Regions from separate parts of the Sulfobacillus sp. TH-112 genome, predicted to be linked through region 2. Evidence: riboswitches for the same ligand, from Rfam matches in the RefSeq annotation. Region 2 holds a riboswitch; each other region holds the start of a gene.
What was found. Region 2 has a riboswitch for cyclic di-AMP ahead of ACOJWD_RS09575 (LysM peptidoglycan-binding domain-containing protein). Riboswitches for the same ligand answer to the same signal wherever they lie in the genome.
Positions count from the first base shown of each region.

Region 1 (2,201 bases), on a different contig from region 2:
AATTGAGCACGTCGACGCCACTCGTGCTCGCAAAGTATTGGCCTTTTATCAAGACCTCGACATCGCCTTAAAAGAGATCGTGCGTGTCAGTCGCCCAGGTAGCTATCAATGCTGGGTGGTAGGCCGTCGCACGGTAAAAAAGTCAGCTCCCGAAAACCATGGTATTATAGCGCTGTCACAACGCCACAGCCTCATCCCGGTGACTCATTTCGCACGAGTCATTCCTCATAAACGCATGTCCAAAGAAAACAGTCCTACAAACGCTGTGGGAGAGAAGGTGACCACGATGAACGGCGAGAAGATTTTTATCTTAAGAAAGCGCTCTGTGTGAGGGCGCGGAACTTCAGTGAGCGTCTAAAAATCGAAAATCTCATTATTAGCTTGGACCCTACCAGACGATGAATGCCGGAAGACTCGGTACGGTTTTCCCAGTGTTTAGTTGAGTGAACACCTATAAGTGGTTCCCACGTCGCTCGCCTCTCGTTCACTTTTATGATATAGTTCCCCCAGCATCTCTTTTTGGCCAAAGCATCGCAACGCGATGCACGGGGGACCCATGTGTATTTGGGGCGCACCAGTTATGGAGAGCACTTTCCGCTCTAGCCCGTCAGCTTACCCCGTCGGCGTGGAAAGGTCCACATTTGTAGACCGACTTATTTCACATGTTGATATTTTTCGTGTGTCTCCGCGTTGACCTCAACACATGCCCCCCACAACATATTGTGGAGGCGATACTGGTTGCACCACCAAGACACTTTAATATTGGCATCGTCGATTATGTCCCCTCTTCAGCCCGCCTCACTCGGAAATGCCGTGTGGGTTCGCGACGGTCGCATTCACGCTATTGGGCAAAAGGACCACTTCAGATCCCAAAGATTTTCCGAGGTCCTTCATTTCGATGGATCTCATCTTTTGCCTGGTTTTGTTGAGTCTCACGCTCACCTGTGGTGGATGGGCCAGCTAGCCTCGCAAATTGATTGTGGACCGCCACACAATCAATGCGTAGCAGATATTTTAGAAAAAATACGACAGGCTGCGCATACTCAACCGCGTGGCACATGGATCTTAGGGCATCACTGGGATGACACCGTCTTACACGAAGAACGGCCTCCTACGAAATCCGAACTGGACCGAGTGGCTCCCCATCATCCGGTGTACCTTCTCCACAATTCGGGACACTTGGCCGTCGCCAATCAGAGAGCCTTTGAGCTTGCTGGTATTAATTCGCAGACCACCATCGAAGGCATCGTTCATGGTGAAGACCGACAATTGACCGGATTATTACTTGAGTCTCAAGCGTTAGAGTCGATTACCCGCCACATTCCTCTCCCCACTATTAATGAGATGGTTGCCGACATTGGCCGAGCGGTGGAGCTCTGTCATCGTGCGGGAGTGACCTCCTCGGCAGACGCTGCAATGGGTCTTGGAAATCCCGAATCGGTGCAACGCGTGTGGGAGGCGTATCAACTGGCTGAAGCACGCCAAGTCCTGCGCACCCGTACGACCTGCTATGTTCGTGCCCACGGTACCAAAGATGAGATTCCGAGCGATCCCTCCACACCGTTTTTATCTGTACCCGGTATAAAACTATTCTCAGATGGATCAATTCAAGGGCATACTGCCAAGCTTATCGCCCCGTACTTCGATCGAGCTGACGAGCATGGGATTCTGGTGTTGTCGCACTACGATTTAGTGAAACGCATCCAGTCCTACCACGAACAAGGTGTCCAAATAGCCATCCACGCGAACGGGGACGCGGCCATTGAGACCGTCATATCAGCGTACAAAGAAGCACTAGGGGAGCGTGGCGCACCCGAAAGGCGCCACCGCATAGAACATGCGCAGATGGCGCATTTCGGCCAACTCCAAGCGATGGAGCATTTGGGTGTTTTGCCCAACTTCTTCATTGGGCATGTCTTTCATTGGGGCGATCGGCACCGCGATCGATTCATTGGTCCCGAGAGAGCCGAAAACCTCGACCCACTGGCGTGGGCGGATTCTCTTGGCATACAGTTTGCCCTTCATTCTGACTCTCCCGTGACTCCCATTAACCCGCTAGCATCTATTCTGACTGCCACAACTCGAAAAACCTCCTCTGGAAAGCTCTTGGGGTCCTCTCAACGAATTTCTATTGCGCGCGCATGGAGAGCCTATACCACCGATGCAGCCTATTTGGGGTTTCGCGAGTCGGAGGTGGGAGA
Region 1 is NZ_JBYCKN010000164.1:35,691-37,891, forward strand. It holds gene ACOJWD_RS11620 (hypothetical protein) at 1-331, shown strand, start outside; cyclic di-AMP (ydaO/yuaA leader) riboswitch at 512-641, shown strand; gene ACOJWD_RS11625 (amidohydrolase) at 739-2,201, shown strand, end outside.
Region 1: it holds a riboswitch for cyclic di-AMP, as region 2 does, so the genes downstream of both, ACOJWD_RS11625 (amidohydrolase) here and ACOJWD_RS09575 (LysM peptidoglycan-binding domain-containing protein) in region 2, are expected to answer to the same signal.

Region 2 (2,201 bases):
GCAGGCCGACACCCAGAATACTGGTGAAAGCGGTTAGAGACAACACCGCCCCCGTGACTCTGCGAATCGATAGTATCTGGGGTCGATGACGATGGTGACGGCGGCGATTTTGCATCGGATTCTCCTTTAATCGGGCAGTAGCGCTTCTCCCGCTAAGGTGTCCGTGTCACATAAAAAATATGTCGAAAAAAGGCGGAGCCCGAAGGCCCCGCCGCTGATCTAGAGTTTAGTTTACCGTTCCCGCTCCATAGTAATGGGATACATAGAACGGGTCGTTAAGATTCTGTATCTGGACTCCTTGACCCGGTTCCGGGGCATCAATAAATGCCGCCGAATATCCCATGGCGGGATCCGAGCCAATATAAATTCCTACGTGAGACGCTCCGGGAGCATAGGTTTGAAAGAATACCAGGTCGCCGGGTTCGAGATTGGCTTTTGACACATGGGTCACTTCATCATACTGCTCCCAAGTGGTACGCCCAATACTGATACCGTTTTGAGCCAGTACATACTGTACCAGACCCGAACAGTCAAAGCCGGTTGCAGGATTCTCGTCACCAAATACGTAAGGCACCCCGAGGTATTTCAGCGCGGTGGATACGATGGCTGCACCGACGGAGCTTGGAGCATCTTGCATAGGTAGTGAGACGCTATTGGATCCACTTGCGATGGCCGAAGAACTGCCGGGCAGGATCAAGACTTCGCCGACCGCAATATTGTTGGGATTCGACAGATGATTCAGTTGGGCGAGGATGGGCCATGTAGTATGAAACATGGCGGCAATCCCGGCCAAGGTATTGCCCGCTTCAACCGTATATCGGCGCACTGCGGACGACGCCTTGGCTGTAGCCGGTTCATTGGCTGCAAGCGTGGTTTGTCCACCAGGCACAGAGAGGACTTCGCCGATGCGAAGCACGTTGGGATTCGCTAAGTGGTTCATCGAAGCTAGCGTTTCCCAGGTGGTGTGAAATTGGCTGGCGATTCCTGCTAAGGTGTTTCCTGATTGCACCCGATAGGTGGCGCTGTGTGCGGCCTCAAAAGACAGTGAGGAGCTCGCGTGCGCGCTATCGATCAATTGATGATGAGGTGCCGTCGGAGATCCTTGAGCGACCGTCTGGACCGTGGTAAGCGGGGACAAACACAAGGCTGCAGCCACTAAAGCACCGCTGGCTACGCCAATCGAGCGTATATTCAAATAGGGGCTCCCCTTCCTTCGCGATTTGCCTCCGAGGTTAGTTCATGGTTCGGGCAGAAGGAGCCCTACGTGTAGACACGATTCACCAAGGGACAGGTCCCTTTATCCCCCGTACATGGAATTTCCATGATTCGGCATAAGGAGTCGTATCGATTATAGGGGGATCTTGTCGACATGTCATGAGCGATGGGATTGAGTGAGCGGTCATCACCACCTTCGCACGTCGCTTTTTGCCATAATATGTCCGTCACACTAAATATTTGGGATGCATGGAAAAAAGCGTCAGGGAAATAATGGGCGATTTTATGGGGAGGGCCTTTTCTGGATATCCGTGGCATAATGCGATAGTATAGGTACGCTTACGAACGGGAGGTGGCAGGTTGGCAAAGCCAAAGCCCTTGATTATTGTAGAATCTCCGGCCAAGGCCAAAACCATCAGCCGATTTCTAGGAAGTCGGTATCAGGTGAAGGCATCGATGGGGCACGTACGTGACTTGCCAAAGAGTCAGTTTGGTGTTGATGTCGAAAAAGATTTTCAGCCGCGCTATATTACCATCCGCGGCAAAGGTCCATTAGTGAAAGAATTGAAGGACGCGGCCAAAAAGACCGATCGCGTGTATTTAGCAACCGACCCGGACCGCGAGGGCGAGGCCATTGCTTGGCATCTGGGGGAAACACTAGGGATTAAGCCGGAGGATGCTCGTAGAATTGAATTCCACGAGATTACGAAAGATGCGGTGACTGAAGCGATTCGCTCGGCCCGACCGGTGGATATGAACTTGGTGGATGCCCAGCAGGCGAGGCGGGTACTCGACCGCGTGGTGGGGTACCAACTATCTCCGTTGCTGTGGCGCAAGGTACGTCCCGGACTGTCCGCGGGTCGAGTGCAGTCAGCCGCACTGAAGATTTTGGTCGATCGGGAACTGGACATTGAAGCTTTTCGTCCGGAAGAATATTTTACAGTGGAATTAACCGCCAATAGCCAACCGGCGATTGCTGCTCAGTA
Region 2 is NZ_JBYCKN010000134.1:21,679-23,879, forward strand. It holds gene ACOJWD_RS09570 (transglycosylase domain-containing protein) at 1-115, opposite strand, end outside; gene ACOJWD_RS09575 (LysM peptidoglycan-binding domain-containing protein) at 227-1,195, opposite strand; cyclic di-AMP (ydaO/yuaA leader) riboswitch at 1,207-1,342, opposite strand; gene topA (type I DNA topoisomerase) at 1,576-2,201, shown strand, end outside.

Region 3 (2,201 bases), on a different contig from region 2:
TCGGAAATAATGGTGGAATCTTGATTCATAAAGATATCAATCCGATCACCTTGGATGGCTCCCCCTGTATCGTCGGCTTGTCCCAGAAACCCTTGTGACGGGAGGAAGTTGTCTTGATATCCGGTCACATAGACGAGGCTCTTCAACGGTATCACACTCGGATCGACCGCAATCATTCCGTCTTCTAGTGGTGCGCCGAAGTAATCCGTCGGGCCGTAGGGGTAATTATCTGCCAAGCTCGGTCCATATGAGGTAGCAATCATATGATAGGCGGCGACGACTTGATGCCCATCAATGGTGCTGACGGACGGCGTGAATTCCCCTTGCGGACCCGATGAACTGGAAGGTTCGTCAACCGGCGTGCCACCAGTAGGGAACGACTCGGGAAGCGATAATTGCTCAGCCGATCCCGATCCCACAGATTGGCTCTGGTTGCTATTGGCTGATGTCGCACTCAGCGCATGACTTCCTGGTGTATAGGGAGTTAGTTGGAATCCTGCCAAAATGTCTTGCCAGGTTGTGGCATTGACTACTCCCGTGGAGGAGAGTCCGCTTTGCGACTGAAAGGACTTTACACCCGCCTCAGTAAGCGGTCCGAAAATCCCATCGACGGGTCCTGATGAGATTCCGAGATCATTGAGGTCGGCTTGAAGAGTCATGACCCAGTGGCCCGTATCACCCTGAAAGAGGGTATGTTGCATCGCAGGATGCAGAGATTGAAGTGCTGCCGTGGTCGTACTGGCAGCCTGAACACTTCCTATGGACGGAGCGGCGAATAAGCTCATGGATCCTAAAAATGCTGCACCTAGTATCATCGTTTTCACGTAATATATCCCCCTCGAAATTTGCCTCCGAGGTTAGCTGACGGATTCGGACGCGAGAGTACGCCCTACGAGCACAAGCTCGATTCACCCCTAACCCTTGGGTTCCCCGGATTCCTTTGCGGAATTAGGCGTTATGGAAGTCGGAACATTAGAGAGTGTACCGAGTGATCGAGGGCGTCGTCAGATCGTAAAACCGCGCTCCCCCGACCATACGACCTCATAGGCCATGTCAGGGGAGCCGGATGCTCGTCCATACGGAGAATCGGAGCGGTCTGCTATTGTCTAACTGAAGAGCCAACTTTTGACTGATCTCTTGACAGACAAAAGAATGGCTGCACTTCCTATCATTACGGCTCTTGCGCCATAGCCGTCCCACCGTTTGCCTGAAGGCGATGCTCTATCGTCGAAAATGGTGACCTACAAATTGGAAATACTAGTGCGATGATTCTCCGTGTTGGTCGCTCGGCGCCACGGATGGCGCTTCACCAAACGCTGCTTGTATCAGTTTAATGGGCAGACGAACCATCCCCTCCATCGCCCACATGGCTTCATCCGCACTTTGAGCCATGGCTCCCTGGCGCCCTTCTAATTGCCGACGCACCATGCGAAAGGGCGACGCCACCATGGTATCCACATACCAGAGTTCCTGGCGTACCGCTTGGTTGATGGTGCTGGGAGTGCCCATAGAGGGCTTGGGGTGCTTACGCGGAGACTTGACCGAATATTTTTTTTCCTCTTTTTGATGTCCTTCCTTTTGATGTCCTTCCTTTTGATGGCCTTCTTTCTGATGGTCTTCCATAGATGATCCCTCCGCGGCTAGAGTGCCTCATGGCAGGTCATGCTATACAAGAATCTCATGCAAGCTTTCTCGACTCGCGACATATGATAAACGATTGACTGAATATGACCTACCCCATTCGGCGTTCAATTGAGGAGTTGACACGTTTGCTAAGAGAAATGCTGAAATCAAAAATCCATCGGGCCACCGTCACCGAGTCCAATCTCAATTACGTCGGCAGTCTGACACTCGGTCATCAACTTGCTCTGGCTGCCGATATTTTGCCTCACGAATTTGTGCACATCACCAACATTAATACCGGGACGCATTGGGTCACCTATGTCATCCAAGATAACGACCACCCAGGTTCACTATGTCTCAACGGAACGGCTGCACGACATTTTCATCCCGGCGACTTAGTGATTATTATGGCCTATGGTTACTTTAGCCCCGAAGAAGTGCGTAGCGGACTTCATCCACGCCTCGTCTATGTTGACCAACAAAACCATATCTCAAAAGTCATGGCGGGCGAAAAGCCCTATACCCTGGACATGGGCGAGTGATTTCGAGTGGCCTTGGAGAAAATACGCTCTGGACAG
Region 3 is NZ_JBYCKN010000189.1:5-2,205, forward strand. It holds partial or broken gene ACOJWD_RS13965 (peptidoglycan-binding protein) at 1-815, opposite strand, end outside; cyclic di-AMP (ydaO/yuaA leader) riboswitch at 831-965, opposite strand; gene ACOJWD_RS13970 (hypothetical protein) at 1,258-1,623, opposite strand; gene panD (aspartate 1-decarboxylase) at 1,770-2,165, shown strand.
Region 3: it holds a riboswitch for cyclic di-AMP, as region 2 does, so the genes downstream of both, ACOJWD_RS13965 (peptidoglycan-binding protein) here and ACOJWD_RS09575 (LysM peptidoglycan-binding domain-containing protein) in region 2, are expected to answer to the same signal.

Region 4 (2,201 bases), on a different contig from region 2:
GTTATCGGCCAAACTAGGACCATAGGAGGTGGCAACCATATGATAGGCATGCAATACCGGGCGACCGTCGATAGTCTTGATGGATGAGGTGAATTCCCCCGTCACGCCGTCGGACGGACTATTCAACGAAGGCTCGCTCACCGGATCATTGGGCTCGGGAAAGGCCTCGGGCAAGGTCGGGCCACTTTGTCCATTATTAATACTCGAACTGGTATTGCCCGAGGTGGACGTCGACCCTGTGGTGCTTGTCCCACTTGCCAGTGTTGGTGCGGTAGTCCCACTGATTGGTGGTACCAGCTTAAATCCCGATAACATCTGCTGCCAAGTGACCTCCGATGTCACCCCGGTTTCAGCCAATCCAGTGGCCTTTTGAAAGGCCTTGAGTGCCGTCTCGGTGGCCGCGTTGAAGTATCCCGTGTCTGATCCCTCAGGCAGATATCCTAAGTCTTCCAAGTTAGCCTGTAGGGTCATCACCCAGTGCCCGGTCGAACCAATCGTGAGCACTTGGCGCATTGCTGGGTGGGTATTGGCCAAAGTCTGGGCCGTTGTCGGAGAAGACTCTGGCGCGGCAGGCACAATATCAAACCCCGCAAGGATATCCTGCCAGATGACCGGGGTGGTAGCTACACTGTCGGGAAGAGCATGAGCTTGTTCAAACGCCACCAGCCCTCGCTCCGTCCGCGGACCAAAAATTCCATCCATAGGACCCGCAGAATACCCCAGAAGGTTCAAATCAGCTTGTAGGGTGCAGACCCAATGCCCCTGCGAACCGATTTGTAAGGACTGTTGCATGGCAGGATGGATCGCCTCGAGACTGGTGGTGCTGGGCGTCGCGGCAAACGTTGCTCCGCTCAATAATCCGGCACTCGCAATGCCGACCGTACTCAACACGGCAATTTTTGATGTTATACGCATGAAGTAACCCCTCTCTCAAAGTTGTGCCTCCGGGGTTAGCTGACGGGTTCGGGCAACGAGAGGTAGGCCCTACGTGATCACACGATTCACCCCACAGACCGGTTCCCCCGGTTGTCATTCTTAAACAATTTGGCGTAGTTATGGTAGAAAAGAGTGCGGACTTTGTCAGATGCCCAGGGAGCGGGTAGGCTGCCTTGGCGTGATATTAAATGGAGGATTATCGAAATGCAGGGTGTTTTCTCATAATCTAGGACCTGTCCCAAAATCCACCACCACACGGAAGTCCGGTCGAACGACAAACAGATATGATACAGTGAGGGCAGGCATGACATCATCAGGAAGGATCGGCGATCGGCTCGTGGCGCAAACACCCAAAGTGCACATCTTGTCGGTTCTCTGTGCGGGAGCCAGTTATGGCCTAGTGACTCCCCTTGTCAAACAAGCTGTGCGCTCCGGCGTGGCAACGTCCTCCCTGAGCATGCTACAGTATCCGGCCGCCTTACTGTTTCTGGTCGTCGCACGATATCTGATGAAGTCTCCACCCATGCGCCTACGCGCACACCTCGTCTGGCCCCTTTTGGCCGTAGGAGTCTCCAGTGCCGCTACTACCATTTGCTATTATCAATCGTTAAAGCATCTTCCCCCAGCTATGGCGGTCCTGCTTCTATTTCAATTCTCGTGGATGCTTCCCGTGATGGGATGGTTAGCGTCGAGACGACGTCCCAGTCTTATTGAGGTCGCAGCTATCGCACTCATCGTCATCGGCACCATCCTAGCGTTAAGTGAGCAGTTTCACGGCCCGTTGACCACCCTCGGGATGATCGAAGGGCTCGGTGCCGGAGTGAGTTATGCCTTCACCTTGTTCTGGCAAGCCCGCATTGCGTCGGATACCCCTGTGTTGAATAGCGCGTTCCTGACGATCGTGATTGCCGCCCTGACGGTCTTCCTCTTTTATCACAACCCTAGCCACCTCTTCACCCAGAACTGGTCCCAAACTGTCGGGTACGGGAGCGTCGCGGGCATTTTTAGTCTCGTTCTTCCCCTAGGTTTACTGTATTTGAGTGCGCCCAAGCTCGGTGACACGCTGACCGCAATTCTGGCATCAGTAGAACTTCCGACCGCACTTGTCATATCACTAATTTGGCTTAAGTCATCTATAACGTTGTTCGAATGGCTGGGTTGTATGCTGATTCTCGGCGGCATTACCTTAGCATCGGTTTGGGATCGCGCCGTTCCGAGAGGCTAAGCATGCGTTCATTGGCCTCTTCATTTGGCTCTCATAGAGG
Region 4 is NZ_JBYCKN010000096.1:3,403-5,603, forward strand. It holds gene ACOJWD_RS06220 (peptidoglycan-binding protein) at 1-915, opposite strand, end outside; cyclic di-AMP (ydaO/yuaA leader) riboswitch at 925-1,060, opposite strand; gene ACOJWD_RS06225 (EamA family transporter) at 1,241-2,161, shown strand.
Region 4: it holds a riboswitch for cyclic di-AMP, as region 2 does, so the genes downstream of both, ACOJWD_RS06220 (peptidoglycan-binding protein) here and ACOJWD_RS09575 (LysM peptidoglycan-binding domain-containing protein) in region 2, are expected to answer to the same signal.